Regions from separate parts of the Streptomyces sp. JLBG701 genome, predicted to be linked through region 2. Evidence: riboswitches for the same ligand, from Rfam matches in the RefSeq annotation. Region 2 holds a riboswitch; the other holds the start of a gene.

Region 1 (7,568 bases), 6.1 Mb from region 2:
ACCGAGGTATCACTGGCAACCACATGACAAACAAGGGCTCCGCCCAGGCCATACGACCTGGACGGAGCCCTCGCGGGTGATTCGGGGTGCGCACAGCGCCCCGCAGCAAACGAACTGCCTAGTCCTCGTACGCATCCAACGGGGGGCAAGAGCAAACCAGGTTCCGATCACCAAAGGCCTGGTCGATACGACGCACCGGCGGCCAGTACTTGTCCGCAACCGAGACACCGCCCGGGAACACAGCGTCCTCGCGGCTGTAGGCGTGCTCCCACTCCCCACCGAGCACTGCCGCGGTATGCGGAGCGTTCCGCAGCGGATTGTCGTCCGCAGGCCACTCCCCGGAGCCAACCCGCTCGATCTCGCCACGGATCGCGATCATCGCCTCACAGAACCGGTCGAGCTCGATCAGATCCTCCGACTCGGTCGGCTCGATCATCAACGTACCGGCCACCGGGAACGACATCGTGGGCGCGTGGAACCCGTAGTCGATCAGCCGCTTGGCGACATCGTCGACGCTCACACCGGTCGCCTTGGTCAAGGGCCGCAAATCAATGATGCACTCGTGCGCGACAAGCCCGCCGGGCCCGGTGTACAGCACGGGGAAGTGCGGCTCAAGGCGCTTGGCGATGTAGTTGGCGGAGAGCACGGCCACCTGCGTGGCCCGCTTGAGCCCCTCACCGCCCATGAGCCGCACATACGCCCACGAGATCGGCAGGATCCCCGCGGAACCCCACGGCGCGGCCGAGATCGGCCCGACCCCGGTCTCCGGCCCGGCCGCGGGCTGCAACGGATGGTTCGGCAGATACGGCGCCAGATGCGCACGCACACCGACCGGCCCGACGCCCGGACCGCCACCGCCGTGCGGGATGCAGAACGTCTTGTGCAGGTTGAGGTGCGACACGTCCCCACCGAAGTGCCCCGGCTTGGCAAGCCCCACAAGGGCGTTGAGGTTGGCCCCGTCGACATACACCTGCCCACCGGCCTCGTGCACCTGCGCACAGATGTCGGCGACATGCTCCTCGAACACGCCATGCGTGGAGGGGTACGTGATCATCAGCACCGCGAGCTCGTCCCGGTACTGCTCGATCTTCGCCCGCAGATCCGCTACGTCGATCTCGCCGTCCTCGGCGGTCTTCACGACGACGACCTTCATCCCGGCCATGACGGCACTGGCGGCGTTCGTCCCGTGCGCGGAGGACGGAATCAGACACACGGTCCGCTGCTCGTCCCCGTTGGCCCGGTGGTATCCGCGTACGGCGAGCAGCCCGGCGAACTCGCCCTGGGACCCCGCGTTCGGCTGGAGGGACACCTTGTCGTATCCGGTGACCTCGGCGAGCCGCTCCTCCAGCTCCTGGATGAGCGTGAGATAGCCCTGCGCCTGCTCGGCGGGCGCGAAGGGGTGCAGCTGGCCGAACTCGGGCCAGGTGACCGGCTCCATCTCGGTCGTCGCGTTGAGCTTCATCGTGCAGGAGCCCAGCGGGATCATGCCGCGGTCGAGCGCGTAGTCACGGTCGGCGAGCCGGCGAAGGTAGCGCAGCATCGCGGTCTCGGAGCGGTGCTGGTGGAAGACGGGGTGCGTGAGGAAGTCATCAGTCCGCAGCAGCCCGGCCGGAAGAACATCGGCCGTCGCCGCGTCGAGCGCCTCGATGTCCGCCTCGACACCGAACGCCGCCCACACGGCGCCCAGTTGGGCCCGCGTGGTGGTCTCGTCACAGGCGAGGGAGACGTGGTCGGCGTCGACGAGGTACAGGTTGACGCCGCGCTCGCGTGCGGCGGCGACGATCTCCCCGGCCCGCCCCGGCACCCGCACGGTGAGAGTGTCGAAGTAGGCACCGTGCACGACCACGACGCCACCGGCCTTGAGCCCCTCGGCGAGGAGGTTGGCGTACCGGTGCGTGCGCCGCGCGATGCCCTTCAACCCCTCGGGCCCGTGGTAGACGGCGTACATGCCGGCCATCACGGCGAGCAGCACCTGAGCTGTGCAGATGTTGCTGGTCGCCTTCTCACGGCGGATGTGCTGCTCGCGGGTCTGCAGGGCGAGGCGGTAGGCCCGGTTCCCGTCGGCGTCCACGGACACACCCACGAGACGCCCGGGCAGGCTGCGGGCGAACTTCTCGTGGACGGCCATGTATCCGGCATGCGGCCCGCCGAAGCCCATCGGCACGCCGAAGCGCTGGGTCGTACCGATCGCGATGTCCGCGCCCAGCTCGCCCGGCGAGGTCAGCAGCGTCAGCGCGAGCAGATCGGCGGCCACGGTGACGAGCGCGCCCAGGGCGTGCGCCTGCTCGACGAGCGGCTTGATGTCGCGTACGGCACCGGAGGCGCCCGGGTACTGGACGAGCACGCCGTTGATCTCCCGCTCGGCGAGCTCGGCCGGGATGCCCTCGCTGAGGTCGGCGACGACGACCTCGACACCGGTCGGCTCGGCGCGGGTCTCGATCACGGCGATGGTCTGCGGCAGCGCGTCCGCGTCGACCAGGAACAGGCCCTTCTTGTTCTTGCCCATGCGCCGGGACAGCGCCATGGCCTCGGCGGCGGCCGTGCCCTCGTCGAGCAGCGAGGCGCCGGAGGTCGGCAGCCCGGTGAGCTCGGCGACCATGGTCTGGAAGTTCAGCAGTGCTTCGAGTCGGCCCTGGGAGATCTCGGGCTGGTAGGGCGTGTAAGCCGTGTACCAGGCCGGGTTCTCCATGACGTTGCGCAGGATGACGGGCGGCGTGAACGTCCCGTAGTAGCCGAGCCCGATCATCGAGCCGAGCACTTGATTGCGGTCCGCGAGGGAACCCAGCTCGGCCAGCACCTCGGCCTCGGTGCGCGCACCGGGCAGCTCCAGCGCATCGGCGTTCTTGATCACATCCGGCACCGCGGCGGCCGTCAGCTCGTCCAGCGAGCCGTAGCCGACCTGCGCGAGCATCTTGGCCCGCGCCTCCTGATCGGGCCCGATGTGGCGCTGCTCGAAGGGGATTCCCTGTTCGAGTTCGGAGAGCGGAATGCGATGGGTGGTCATTGCGGAGGCCTCCTGGTCAGACATGACCTTCGAGGGGCACCACGGCACGGGTACCCGGACGGCCTCCCCCTCTGTCATCTCAACCTGAGAGCTTCACCGGGTCGCCCGAGGGCCGCCCGGCTTTCACCGTCGGTGAGAGCGGAGGTCGTGGAGACCCCCACCCTGCTTTCCAGAGTGACCTCGTCCGTGCGGTACGTGGGCCTGAGAGATTCCGGGGAGGATTTGCTCCTTCGGCGCCTCCGATGTTGCCTGGAGGACTCTCCCGCACGGGGTCAGCAGCCGCTGTCAGCCTACCAGCGAGGTCAACGCCAGAGCGTTCGAGTGGCCACCTTCCCCAATGTGCTCTTTCGTAGTGCTTACGGATGAGTTGCGACCAAATGGAGGGACCGTGCAGACCGACATCGATCCGCGCAACCTGATCGGCCGCAAGGCGTTCGACCGCAACGGCACCAAGATCGGCACGGTCGACGAGGTCTACCTCGACGACGCGACCGGCGTACCGGAGTGGGCGGCCATACGCACCGGCCTGTTCAGCAGAGACGCCTTCGTGCCCCTGGAGCCCAGCGAGGTGATCGAGGGCACCCTGCGCATCCCCTTCGACCGGGCCCTGATCAAGGACGCCCCGGACTTCGGCGTCGGCCGCCACCTCTCCCCGGAACAGGAACTCCAGCTCTACCACCACTACGGCCTCGACGTGGCGCCCCCTCCCCCACTCCCGGACCGCGACTTCGGCAAGCTGGCGGGCTCGGACGACGCCTGAACCGGCGGCTCCTCGGGATCGTCGGGTCTTCGCGCCACCAGGGGCAGCGGATCCGCCGGCTCCAGATCCGGGTCGTCGACCCGGAAGGTCCGCACCCGCCCCACCTCCGACTGAGGCGTCTCGAACCGCACGGTGACCCGCCCCAGCCCACTGCCCTGCACCCAGCCGTGCCCGTGTTCGGCATGCCGCACGTCGTGCCCGGCAGGCCAGCGCCGCTCGACGGGCGCCGCGGACTCCTCGAGGGGCTCGTCCGGCGAGGCCTCCTCCTCGAAACCCTCCACATGTTCCCCCGCCGCCTGTGCGAAGAGATCCTCCTGGGTGTAGTCGGCGAGCCCGCTGACGCCCACGCCGAGCAGCCGTACACCTCCCGTGGTGTCCACGGAGTCCAGCAGCCGGGCGGCGGCCTCCCGCACCACCGCCGGATCGTCCGTGGGCCCCCGCAGCGTCTCGGACCGGGTCAGGGTGGAGAAGTCGTACCGCCGCACCTTGAGCACGATGGTCCGCCCCGACAGCCCGGCGCCCCGCAGCCGCCGCACGCACCGGTCGGCCAGCCGCTGCACCTCCAACCCCACCCGCACGCGATCATGGATGTCCACGTCATAGGTGTCCTCGACCGACACCGACTTGGTCTCCCGCTCGGCCACCACGGGCCGCTCGTCGTGCGCCAGCGCCATGGCGTACAGCGCATGCCCATGGGCCTTCCCCAGCAGCCGTACGAGCTCGTCCTCCCCCGCTTCGGCGATCTCGTCGACCGTGGTGATCCCGGCCCGCCTCAGGTGATCGCCCGTCGCCGGCCCGACCCCGGGCAGGGTCCGCACCGACATGGGCCCCAGCAGCGCCCTCTCGGTCCCCGGCTCGATCAGTACCAGCCCGTCGGGCTTGGCCTGCTCGGAGGCAATCTTCGCGAGCATCTTGGAGGCGGCGAGGCCCACCGACCCGGTGAGTCCGGTTACGGCCCGTATGTCCGCACGCAGCCTGATCCCCGTCAGCCGGGCCGACTCCGCGTCCCAGGCGGCTCCCCCGGCCTCCAGGTCGACGAACGCCTCGTCGAGGCTCAGCGGCTCCACCAGCGGCGACAGCGCCCGCAGCAGCGCCATCACCTGCTCGCTGATCGACCGGTACAACCCGAAGCGCGGCACGAGACAGGCGGCATTCGGAGCGAGCCGACGGGCCTGCGCCATGGGCATCGCCGAATTCACCCCGAAGACACGAGCCTCGTACGAAGCGGTCGCGACCACCCCACGGGGCCCGAGCCCACCCACGATGACGGCCTTCCCGCGCAGGCTCGGCTTGGACGCCTGCTCCGCCGAGGCGAAGAAGGCATCCATGTCGAGATGCAGGATCGTGGGCGAACTTCTCACATCTCCGATGCTGCCCTACGCCACTGACAATGCCCCGACACCGCCCCTGGACGCGGGCTCAGACCGCCCGATTCCGCCGTCGCGCCAGCTCGTCCGCGGGATTGGGCCCGACCAGGGTCTCGCCCGTGTCGATCCGCTCCCCGTGCAGCTGCGAGAGGGCGCTCTCGACGTCCCGCCACACCACACCGACGGCGATCCCGAAGATGCCCTGGCCGCCCTGGAGCAGGGCGTGGACCTCGTCGGGCGAGGTGCACTCGTAGACCGTGGCGCCGTCGCTCATCAGCGTCATGCGCTCCAGGTCGCGGAAGCCCCGCTCCCTGAGGTGCTGGACGGTGGTGCGGATGTTCTGCAGCGACACGCCCGTGTCGAGGAACCGCTTGACGATCTTCAGGACGACGACGTCCCGGAAGCTGTACAGCCTCTGCGTCCCCGACCCGTAGGCGGGCCGCACACTCGGCTCCACGAGGCCCGTGCGGGCCCAGTAGTCCAGTTGCCGATAGGTGATGCCGGCGGCCGCACACGCCGTCGGTCCGCGATAGCCGATCTGCTCGGACGCCATGGACGTCGCCCCTCCGCTGCTCGGCACCGCCGCCGGTCGCCGCGGAGCGTGATCGGCCGCGCTGCTGTGAAGCGGGTACGGGCCGCCGTCCCCGAAACCACGTCCGGGAACACCCCCAGCCGTACCGTCGCCGCTGCTTCTCACGCCGACCTCCGTCCTTGACCTGCCTTCTCGACGGTAGGCAGTCACCAGGGGCGCGTCAACGATCGCCACACTCGGCACGCCGAGTGATAATCACCCTAGGAGTGGTTTCCCGTACCCCACCGCGGGGAAAGGCTAGCCGAATGCGCTGAGGACGGGCCGCAGGACGCTCTCACTCGCCGCTGGCAATTGCCAGCATTTCGCGTCGTCACCGTCTCACTGACTGTTGGTACCGAAGTCCTCGGGCGAGATCTGGTCGAGGAACTCGCGGAACTTCTCCACCTCGTCCTCCTGCTCGTCCGGGATCGCGATGCCGGCGTCGTCGAGCACCCCGTCGCTGCCGTAGATCGGCGTCCCGGTGCGTAGCGCCAGCGCTATGGCGTCGGACGGGCGGGCACTCACCTCGACCCCGCTGGCGAAGACCAGCTCGGCGTAGAAGACGCCCTCACGCAAGTCGGTGATGCGCACCTCGGTGAGCTCCTGGCCGACGGCCTCCAGCACGTCCTTGAACAGGTCGTGGGTCAGCGGTCGTGCGGGGGCCATGCCCTGCTGGGCGAAGGCGATCGCCGTCGCCTCCCCCGGTCCGATCCAGATGGGGAGGTAGCGATCGCCTCCCACTTCACGCAGGAGCACGATCGGTTGGTTGGAGGGCATTTCGACCCGGACACCTACGACATCGAGCTCGTTCACACAGCAACCCTAGGCCGTGCCCGGGACGTTTGGGTAGTCGGGCCGAGAACGCGTGGCCGAACCTTGGCCCGGGCGAGCCCCACCGGCTCAGGGGAGCCGCACTCCGAGCGCTGTCTGCACCAGGGCCGCGTGCAGCTTCACCGTGAGCCCCGCCAGCTCCTTGGAACGGGCCTCGGCCACGGCCCTGGTCTGCGGATTGCGGTGGCGCTTCAGCGGGGCCACCACCTGGTCGACGAGGCCCGCCTCGCGGTCGGCCGCCGCCTTCATCACCCGCAGATGCCGCGGCTCGATGCCGAACCGCCCCAGTTCGACCACGAGAGAGGCCACCGTGACCGCCTCGGCGTCATACCCGCCGTCCGGCAACGGAGTGATCAGTCCGTAGGACTCCCACTCCTCCAGCTCCTTGTCGCCGATGTCGGCGGCGGCAAGCAGCTCGGATCGGCCGATACGGGCTGCCGTGGGCCCCGTGAGAGGCTCCAGCAGGGTTTCACCGTCCCGCTGACGGCCCACCGTCGGAAGCGGCAGGGCCTCCCCGCGCTCCATGGCCTCCAGGTGCTCGCGAATCACCTTGAGGGGCAGATAGTGGTCCCGCTGCATTCTCAGTACGTGGCCGAGGCGCTCGACGTCCTGAGCACTGAACTTGCGATACCCCGAGGGGGTGCGCTGTGGCTCGATGAGCCCTTCCGACTCCAGGAACCGGATCTTGGAGATGGTGACTTCGGGGAACTCGTCGCGCAGTACGTTCAGCACCGTGCCGATGCTCATCAGCCCACTGTCCGCGGCGGCGGTACCGTGCCCGGCACCGCCGCTCGGTGTTTGAAGCATGGACCTTCCCTGGGGGTCCCCCCGGACCGAGTCCGGGGGAGGGTCAGTAGCCCCGCTGGCTCGCGTAGAACACCAGCCGGTACTTGCCGATCTGCACCTCGTCACCGTTGGACAGGGCGACCGAGTCGATCCGCTCACGATTGACGTACGTGCCGTTCAGACTGCCCACGTCGGCCACCGTGAACGAGCCGTCCGGAACACGCCGGAACTCGACATGACGGCGCGAGA
Region 2 (7,568 bases):
CCTTCTCGTAGCCGGGGATGTCCGGCGGGAGGACGGTGGTGGCGATGTCACCGCGGATCGGGCCACCCTCGGCGGTCTGCACCGAGACCTTGTCTATCGCGTACTCGACTGCCTTGCGGCAGGCGACGTTGTCGAACGGCGCGAGCTTGGTGTTGATCGCCATGTAGACGAGACGGCCACCGTAGGCGTTGTCGGTGTTGGCCTTCAGGTCGGCGGAGTTGATCACCTTCGCCTGCGTCGCGGCCTGGACACCCGTACCGCCGAGGTCGAGAGCGTCACCGGCCATGACGTCCTGGTCGATGGTCTCGGCGTTGATCTTCAGCTTGACGACGATCTTGTCCGGGTACTGCTTGCGCAGCGGGTCGGTCGACGCGTCCCAGTTCTCGTTGCGGACGAGGACGACCTGCTTGCCCTCCTCGTAGCTCTGGAACTTGTACGAGCCCGAGGACACGATGTTCTTGACGTAGTCGACGCCGGTGTCCTTGGCCTGCGGCACCGGAGCCGTCTGCGGATTCGCGGCCAGGTAGTCGAACTCCTGGAAGGCGCGGTTGAGGTGGAAGACGATCGTCGTGTCGTCCGGCGTCTCGATGGACGCAAGGCCGTCGGCACTCTTGTCCTTGTAGGGACCCTTGTACTTGTCGCCGCCCTCGAGGAACTGCTGGAAGTAGTTCGGGCCGAGGGAGAGCACGTCACGCGCGAAGTTGGAGCGCTCGACGGCGTACTTCACGTCCTTCGACGTGATCGCCGTGCCGTCCTGGTACTTCAGGCCCGAACGCAGCTTGTACGTCCAGGTCTTGCCGCCGTCACTCGACTCACCGGGGGCTGCGGCGAGGTCCGGGACCAGCTCGTTGCCCTTGTCGCCCGCGCCGGGCTTGAAGGTCATCAGCGGGCGGGCGTACAGCCGGCTGAAGTTGATCATGTACGCGTAGTACGTGTTGCCCGGGTCGAAGGAGTCCGGGACGTCGGAGTACTCGTAGGTGACCGTCCCGCCCTTGTGGGTCGAGGCGTTGACGATGTCCTTGGTCGCTGCGTTGGCCCCAGCTGACTTGGTCTCGTCGTTCGTGTTGTCATCGGCTTTGCTGCAACCCGCAAGCAGCAGGCTCACAGTGCCGATGGCCGCAACCGCGGCCAGCGCTGACCTTCGCATGATGGTCTGCTTCCCCTCCATAGTTGGAAACTTGATGGACCCTCGACGCGGCCGCATGTCAGCGGCTGCGCGGGTCGAGAGCGTCACGGAGACCGTCGCCGAGCAGGTTGAACGCCAGCACGGTGACGAAGATCGCGAGTCCGGGCACGATCAGGAACTGCGGATCGACCTCGTAGTAGGTGACCGCCTCACTGATCATCCCGCCCCAGGACGCCTGCGGGGGCTGGATGCCGACGCCCAGGAAGCTCAGGCTGGCCTCGAACAGGATGTTGGTCGGGATGAGCAGCGTCGAGTAGACGATGATCGGGCCGACCAGGTTCGGGAGCAGCTCGCGGAAGAGGATGTACGGCCCCTTCGCGCCCATGCCCCGAGAGGCGTCGACGAACTCGCGCTCGCGCAGGGCCAGGGTCTGGCCGCGAACAATTCGCCCGAGATATGGCCAGTTGAAGAAACCAATGATGAAGATGAGCACGCTGATGTGCAGGGGAAGACCTTCGAGGCCGAACGCGCCGCCCTGCAGTGTCGCCGAGATGGCGATGGCGAACAGCAGCAGCGGGAAGGCGAGGAAGGTGTCCATCAGACGGCTGATGATCGTGTCCACCCGCCCCCCGTAGTAACCGGCCACCACACCGAGGACCGTGCCGATCACGTTGGACAGGATCGTGGCCCCGAACGCGACGACCAGCGAGACCCAGGAGCCCTCCAGGATGCGGGTCGCGATGTCGCGCCCGAACTTGGGCTCGACGCCGAGCGGGTGGTCCCAGCTCATCCCGCCGAAGTCGCCGGTGGGCAGCGAGGTGTTGGGGTCGATCAGGTCCTGGTTGAAGGCGTTGGGGTCGAGGCCGAACAGAGCCTGGATGGGGCGGGAGAGGATCGCCAGCAGGATCAGCACGATCACGATGACGCCGCCCGCGACGGCGACTCTGTCCTTCTTGAACCGGGTCCAGGCGATCTGCCCCAGGGAACGGCCTTCGATCTTCGCCTTGTCGACGCCGGCGAGCACAGCCTCCGGCTGCACCTCGCCTGCCGCCCCCGTGGTTTCGATCGGTGCGGTCACAGTGACCCGACCCCTCTCGCCGGTGGTGACCGGCCTACGCCCGCCGCTGTGTGCGGCTTTGGTTCACTTGCGGGCCGGATGCCGGCCGCAGATGGTGCGGCCGTTGACCCGGCGTTTGCTTCGACTTGTCGACTTGTCTTCACGCACGAGGCCGATGACCCCGCGTCTGAGTCGGGAGTCTTCAGCTTCGTCGCGATCACCCGCCAGACTTGGCGGCGAAAGTATGCGCAACCGTGATGCAGTCCTGGGGATTCCGTTATCCGAACAGCGGGTAACGCCTCTCGGACGCGGCACGGTTGGGACAGAACGGCAGTTCGCCGACGATCGTGACCTTACGCCGTTATCTACGCGCGAAGAAGTGTGTCAGGGAAGTAAATTCTTCGGCGGACCGGTAAACGGGGTGGGCGGCGCTCAGTATCCGCCGTGGGCCGGCGGGAAGCCGTACCCGGCGGCCGGGGCCTGCGCCGGCGCCTGGACCGGGGCCGCGTGGGCCTCACGGTCGTAGAAGGGACGGGCGCCCGCGCGCATCCACATCGCGACCGGGTCGTACTCATCGGACATCGCGACCGTCGACACCGGCAGCCCGTCCGGGACCGCGCCGATGGACTGCTGCATCATCGCGCGCACCGAGTCGACGGCCGGCGGGCTGGTGTCGTACACGTCGAGACCGATGGCGAGGTACGGCGCCCCGAGCGCCGGCTGCACCCAGGCGCGGCGCAGTGCGCGCACGGCCGGGGTGCGGTGGGCGTTGTGCGTGAGCAGGGCGTAGAACTGCGGGACCTCGATGGCCGGTTCGGACAGCCGCAGCGGGCCGGCCGGCTGGCGCTCCAGGCCGGTGGCGATGCGGCGCAGGTCCAGCCAGGGGATGCCGAGGCCGCCGCCGGGGGCGTGCGGGTTGAGCCAGAGGCCGAAGTGGTCGGGGTAGAGGGTGCGGGCCACGTCCACTCCGTCGACGACTTCGTAGGAGCGGTTCCAGCCGCTGGCGGAGAGTTCCTGGGCGGAGGTGACGCATGGGGCGTAGCCGAAGCCGTCGACCTCCATGTTTCCGTACTGGGCGTCCGGGGATCCTGCCTGGCCGTGCCACAGGAGCATCCAGATCTGGCCGGAGGAAGGGGTCGCGAGCGCGCGGAGCAGCGCCTCGTAGGCGTCGTAGCGCCCGGGCGTCACTTGGCGCAGCATGTGCTCGACCTGCCCGGTCGCGATGCCGCTGGCGCTCACCTGTACCGCCCCTTCGATTGTCTGCCCCGGATATGAAACCAGCTTAAGCGCCCAATCGCCCGGGGCCGGTTGTTCGTCGGCGAGTGCGGGTTCGCTGTGGCTGGTCGCGCAGTTCCCCGCGCCCCTAGGTGGGTTAGACCTGCGCCTGGTAGAAGGGGCGGACCTTCTCCCTCAGCCAGTCCGCTACCGGGTCCTGGGCTACGTCCATCAGGACCAGGTTGACCTGCCACTTCACCGGGGCCTGGCCTAGCGCCCTGCCCAGTGCTTCCAGCGGCAACGCCCTGATGTCGCCCTCCCACTGGGAGAGTTCGACTCCTACGAACATCACCGGATCCGCCGTCTCGATCGCCGCCAGGCAGCGGCGGGCCGTCGCCACCACGCCGATCCGGGCGAACTCGGCGGAGGCGGCGGACAGGAAGTCGACCGGGTCGTCCTGCCAGTCCGGTTCGAAGAGGCGGACGCGGGCGCCGGTCGTGCGGCCGAGGCGGCACAGTTCGGCGACGGCTTGCGGGGGCAGCGGTACGCCGACCAGGCCGTCGGGGTTCACGGCGATGCCGACCTGCGGGGGCAGGCCGCGGGCGAACTCCACGGCCGGCGCGATGGTGTACGACATGTGGGAGCCGACGACCTGGCGGAACTGCTCCTCGGAGCTGAAGACGGGTACGTAGGGCTGGCCGTCGATCTGCGTCGTGGGCAGGTCCAGCGGGCCGCTGTGCGGACCGCCGCCGCCGGGCAGCGGCACCCAGACGAAGCTGCGCCCGAGCACCTCGATGATCCGGCCGCCGGCACCTGGGATGCCGAGGGACGCCGACAGGACCTCCTCCAGTTCGTTGCCCGGCCAGCCGCCGTGCGGGTGTGGGTGTGCCTGTGCCGGGAAGTCCGCGGGAAATTCCGCCGGGAAGTCCATCTGCCTACCGCCTGCTCAAGTACCTGCTGTGGCTGGAAAGGCTAGCGGGTGCGGACGTACGACCGACCGGTCTACGGCCACTCAGCCCGTGAAGCCGATGCGGCGCAGCACGTTGGCCGCGTCCCGGTCGAGCAGGACCGCCGAGCCGCAGCCCTGGGGCAGGTCGCCCTGTTCCACCGAGCGGATCAGCCGGCCGGCGGCCGTGCGGTGGCGCAGGAAGGCGTACCGCGAGACACCGCGGCCGCGCTCGCGCTGGCCGGCGAGGGCGGTCTTCGGGGTGACGTCGAGGAGGAGAAGGTGCAGCGTGCCGCCCCGGCGGCGGGCCTCGCGGGCCAGCCAACCGCGCACCCAGGCCTGCGTACCGCAGTCGTGGACGACGACTCCGGAGTCGGAGCGCAGGGCGCGGTGGAGTCCGTAGTAATGGGCGAGGCGGACCAGGGGGCGGTAGATCGCGTAGGGCAGGAAGCGGGGGGTTCGCTCGTCCCAGCGGTCGCGGGTGTCCTGGGAGTCGATCCGCATGCCCTTGACCGTGCGCCGCATCAGCGTGGACTTGCCGCTGCCGGGCAGGCCGGTGATCACGACCAGGTCGCGGGGGTTGAAGAGCAGGGCGTGCGGGCTGTGGCCCGCTCGGTCGCGCAGGTCTCGGACGACGGGCGCCGGGCACGCGCCCGAGGCCTCCCGGGCCGGGGCCGTGCGCTGCTCGGGCAGCGCGAGGGCCGAGGTGGTCGCGTACGCCGTGGTCCTGTTCACCGTGATCGTCCTCCCCTGGGGTACGGGAGTCCCCATCCCCGTCGAGTGTAAAGAGAAGGTAATCCGAGGTCTCTCGTGTTTTCGTTCTTGTCCTGCCACAGCCCGGTTACAAAGAGCGGTGTTAAAAGCCGGTCTGCCACGAACCGGCGAGCCGTGCAATGATGTGCGCGCCAACTGCATACCGGCCGCTTGAATCCGCGCGGGAGAGTCCCCAGCAGTGCTTCGCTGGGGCGCCGAAGGAGCAAGTCCCTCCCTTGAATCTCTCAGGCCCCGTTACCGCGCGGGCGAGGCACATCTGAAAAGCGGGCCGCTGTCGCAGTGGCCCCACCCAAGGTGCAACCCGTGATCCCTCGTGGTCACGGCGAACCTCTCAGGTTCCGATGACAGATGGGGAGGAACGACCTCGCCGTCATGCCCTGGGAGCACTACCGATGAGCAGTAGCCCTACCCGTCGTACCGCACTCGATGCCCTGCATCGTGAGCTCGGCGCGACGATGACCGATTTCGCCGGCTGGGACATGCCCCTGCGCTACGGCTCCGAGCGCGACGAACATGTCGCGGTGCGTACCCGTGCCGGTCTCTTCGACCTCTCCCACATGGGCGAGATCACCGTCACCGGCCCGCAGGCGGCGGAGTTCCTGAACTTCGCCCTGGTCGGCAACATCGCCTCCGTGGGCGTCGGCCGCGCCCGCTACACCATGATCTGCCAGGCCGACGGGGGCATCCTCGACGACCTGATCGTCTACCGGCTGGCCGAGACCGAAGCCGGGTCTTCTCACTACATGGTCGTGGCCAACGCCGGCAACGCGCAGATCGTGCTGGACGCCCTGGTGGAGCGGGTCATCGGCTTCGACGCCGTCGTCCGCGACGACCGGGACGCCTACGCCCTCCTCGCCGTGCAGGGGCCCGAGTCCCCCGGCATCCTCAAGTCGCTCACCGACGCCGACCTGGACGGCCTGAAGTACTACGCGGGCCTGCCCGGCACCGTCGCCGGCGTCCCCGCGCTGATCGCCCGCACCGGTTACACCGGCGAGGACGGCTTCGAGCTGTTCGTGGCCCCCGCCGACGCCGAGAAGCTGTGGCAGGCGCTGACCGAGGCGGGCGCGCCCGTCGGTCTGGTTCCCTGCGGCCTCTCCTGCCGGGACACGCTGCGCCTGGAGGCGGGCATGCCGCTGTACGGGCACGAGTTGACGACCTCCCTGACTCCCTTCGACGCCGGGCTCGGCCGGGTGGTGAAGTTCGAGAAGGAGGGCGACTTCGTGGGGCGCGAGGCCCTTGAGGAGGCGGCCTCCCGCGCTCAGGAGAACCCGCCGCGCGTCCTGGTCGGCCTGATCGCCGAGGGCCGCCGTGTCCCGCGCGCCGGGTACCCCGTCGTCGCCGACGGCCGGGTGATCGGCGAGGTCACCTCCGGCGCCCCCTCCCCCACCCTCGGCAAGCCGATCGCGATGGCGTACGTCGACGCCGCGCACTCGGTGCCGGGCAGCGCCGGTGTCGGTGTGGACATCCGGGGCAGCCACGAGCCGTACGAGGTCGTGGCGCTGCCGTTCTACAAGCGCCAGAAGTAGCCACCCCAAGCGGTCGGTGCGTGACCCTGCGCACATTTTCGCTGTTCACGCACGTCTCCAGCAGTCCCCCATTCACCAGCACTCCCCCGCGTACAGGAGAATTCAGGCCATGAGCAACCCCCAGCAGCTGCGCTACAGCAAGGAGCACGAGTGGCTGTCGGTCGCCGAGGACGGCGTCTCGACGGTCGGCATCACCGAGTTCGCGGCCAACGCGCTCGGCGATGTCGTCTACGCCCAGCTCCCGGAGGTCGGTTCCACGGTGACCGCGGGTGAGTCCTGCGGCGAACTGGAGTCGACGAAGTCGGTAAGCGACCTGTACTCCCCGGTCGACGGCGAGGTCACCGAGATCAACGAGGACGTGGTCAACGACCCGTCGCTGGTCAACTCGGCCCCCTTCGAGGGCGGCTGGCTGTTCAAGGTACGCGCCACGGAGGAGCCGTCCGACCTGCTCTCCGCCGACGAGTACACCGCCTTTTCCGCCGGCTGAGGAGTCCTACGCCTGATGTCCGTTCTGAACACGTCCCTGCACGAGCTCGACCCGGAGATCGCCGCCGCGGTCGACGCCGAGCTGAACCGCCAGCAGTCCACCCTCGAAATGATCGCCTCCGAGAACTTCGCGCCGGTCGCGGTCATGGAGGCGCAGGGCTCGGTCCTCACCAACAAGTACGCCGAGGGCTACCCCGGCCGCCGCTACTACGGCGGCTGCGAGCACGTCGATGTCGCCGAGCAGATCGCGATCGACCGGGTCAAGGAGCTGTTCGGCGCCGAGTACGCCAACGTCCAGCCCCACTCGGGCGCCTCGGCCAACCAGGCCGCGCTGTTCGCGCTGGCCAAGCCCGGCGACACCATCCTCGGGCTCGACCTCGCGCACGGCGGTCACCTCACCCACGGGATGCGGCTGAACTTCTCCGGGAAGCAGTTCGA

Evidence for each region. Region 2 has a riboswitch for glycine ahead of gcvT (glycine cleavage system aminomethyltransferase GcvT). Riboswitches for the same ligand answer to the same signal wherever they lie in the genome.
Region 1: it holds a riboswitch for glycine, as region 2 does, so the genes downstream of both, gcvP (aminomethyl-transferring glycine dehydrogenase) here and gcvT (glycine cleavage system aminomethyltransferase GcvT) in region 2, are expected to answer to the same signal.

The regions. Positions count from the first base shown of each region.
Region 1 is NZ_CM178588.1:1,868,223-1,875,790, forward strand. It holds gene AC5DRG_RS08580 (TOBE domain-containing protein) at 1-27, shown strand, start outside; gene gcvP (aminomethyl-transferring glycine dehydrogenase) at 119-3,004, opposite strand; glycine riboswitch at 3,184-3,279, opposite strand; gene AC5DRG_RS08590 (PRC-barrel domain-containing protein) at 3,393-3,764, shown strand; gene AC5DRG_RS08595 (DNA polymerase IV) at 3,686-5,125, opposite strand; gene AC5DRG_RS08600 (MerR family transcriptional regulator) at 5,184-5,828, opposite strand; gene AC5DRG_RS08605 (bifunctional nuclease family protein) at 6,042-6,515, opposite strand; gene ftsR (transcriptional regulator FtsR) at 6,603-7,340, opposite strand; gene AC5DRG_RS08615 (zinc-ribbon and FHA domain-containing protein) at 7,384-7,568, opposite strand, start outside.
Region 2 is NZ_CM178588.1:7,932,972-7,940,539, reverse strand. It holds gene AC5DRG_RS36770 (ABC transporter substrate-binding protein) at 1-1,147, opposite strand, end outside; gene AC5DRG_RS36765 (ABC transporter permease) at 1,206-2,204, opposite strand; gene AC5DRG_RS36760 (enhanced serine sensitivity protein SseB C-terminal domain-containing protein) at 2,616-3,422, opposite strand; gene AC5DRG_RS36755 (enhanced serine sensitivity protein SseB) at 3,556-4,329, opposite strand; gene AC5DRG_RS36750 (AAA family ATPase) at 4,411-5,085, opposite strand; glycine riboswitch at 5,270-5,368, shown strand; glycine riboswitch at 5,369-5,476, shown strand; gene gcvT (glycine cleavage system aminomethyltransferase GcvT) at 5,511-6,644, shown strand; gene gcvH (glycine cleavage system protein GcvH) at 6,754-7,131, shown strand; gene glyA (serine hydroxymethyltransferase) at 7,147-7,568, shown strand, end outside.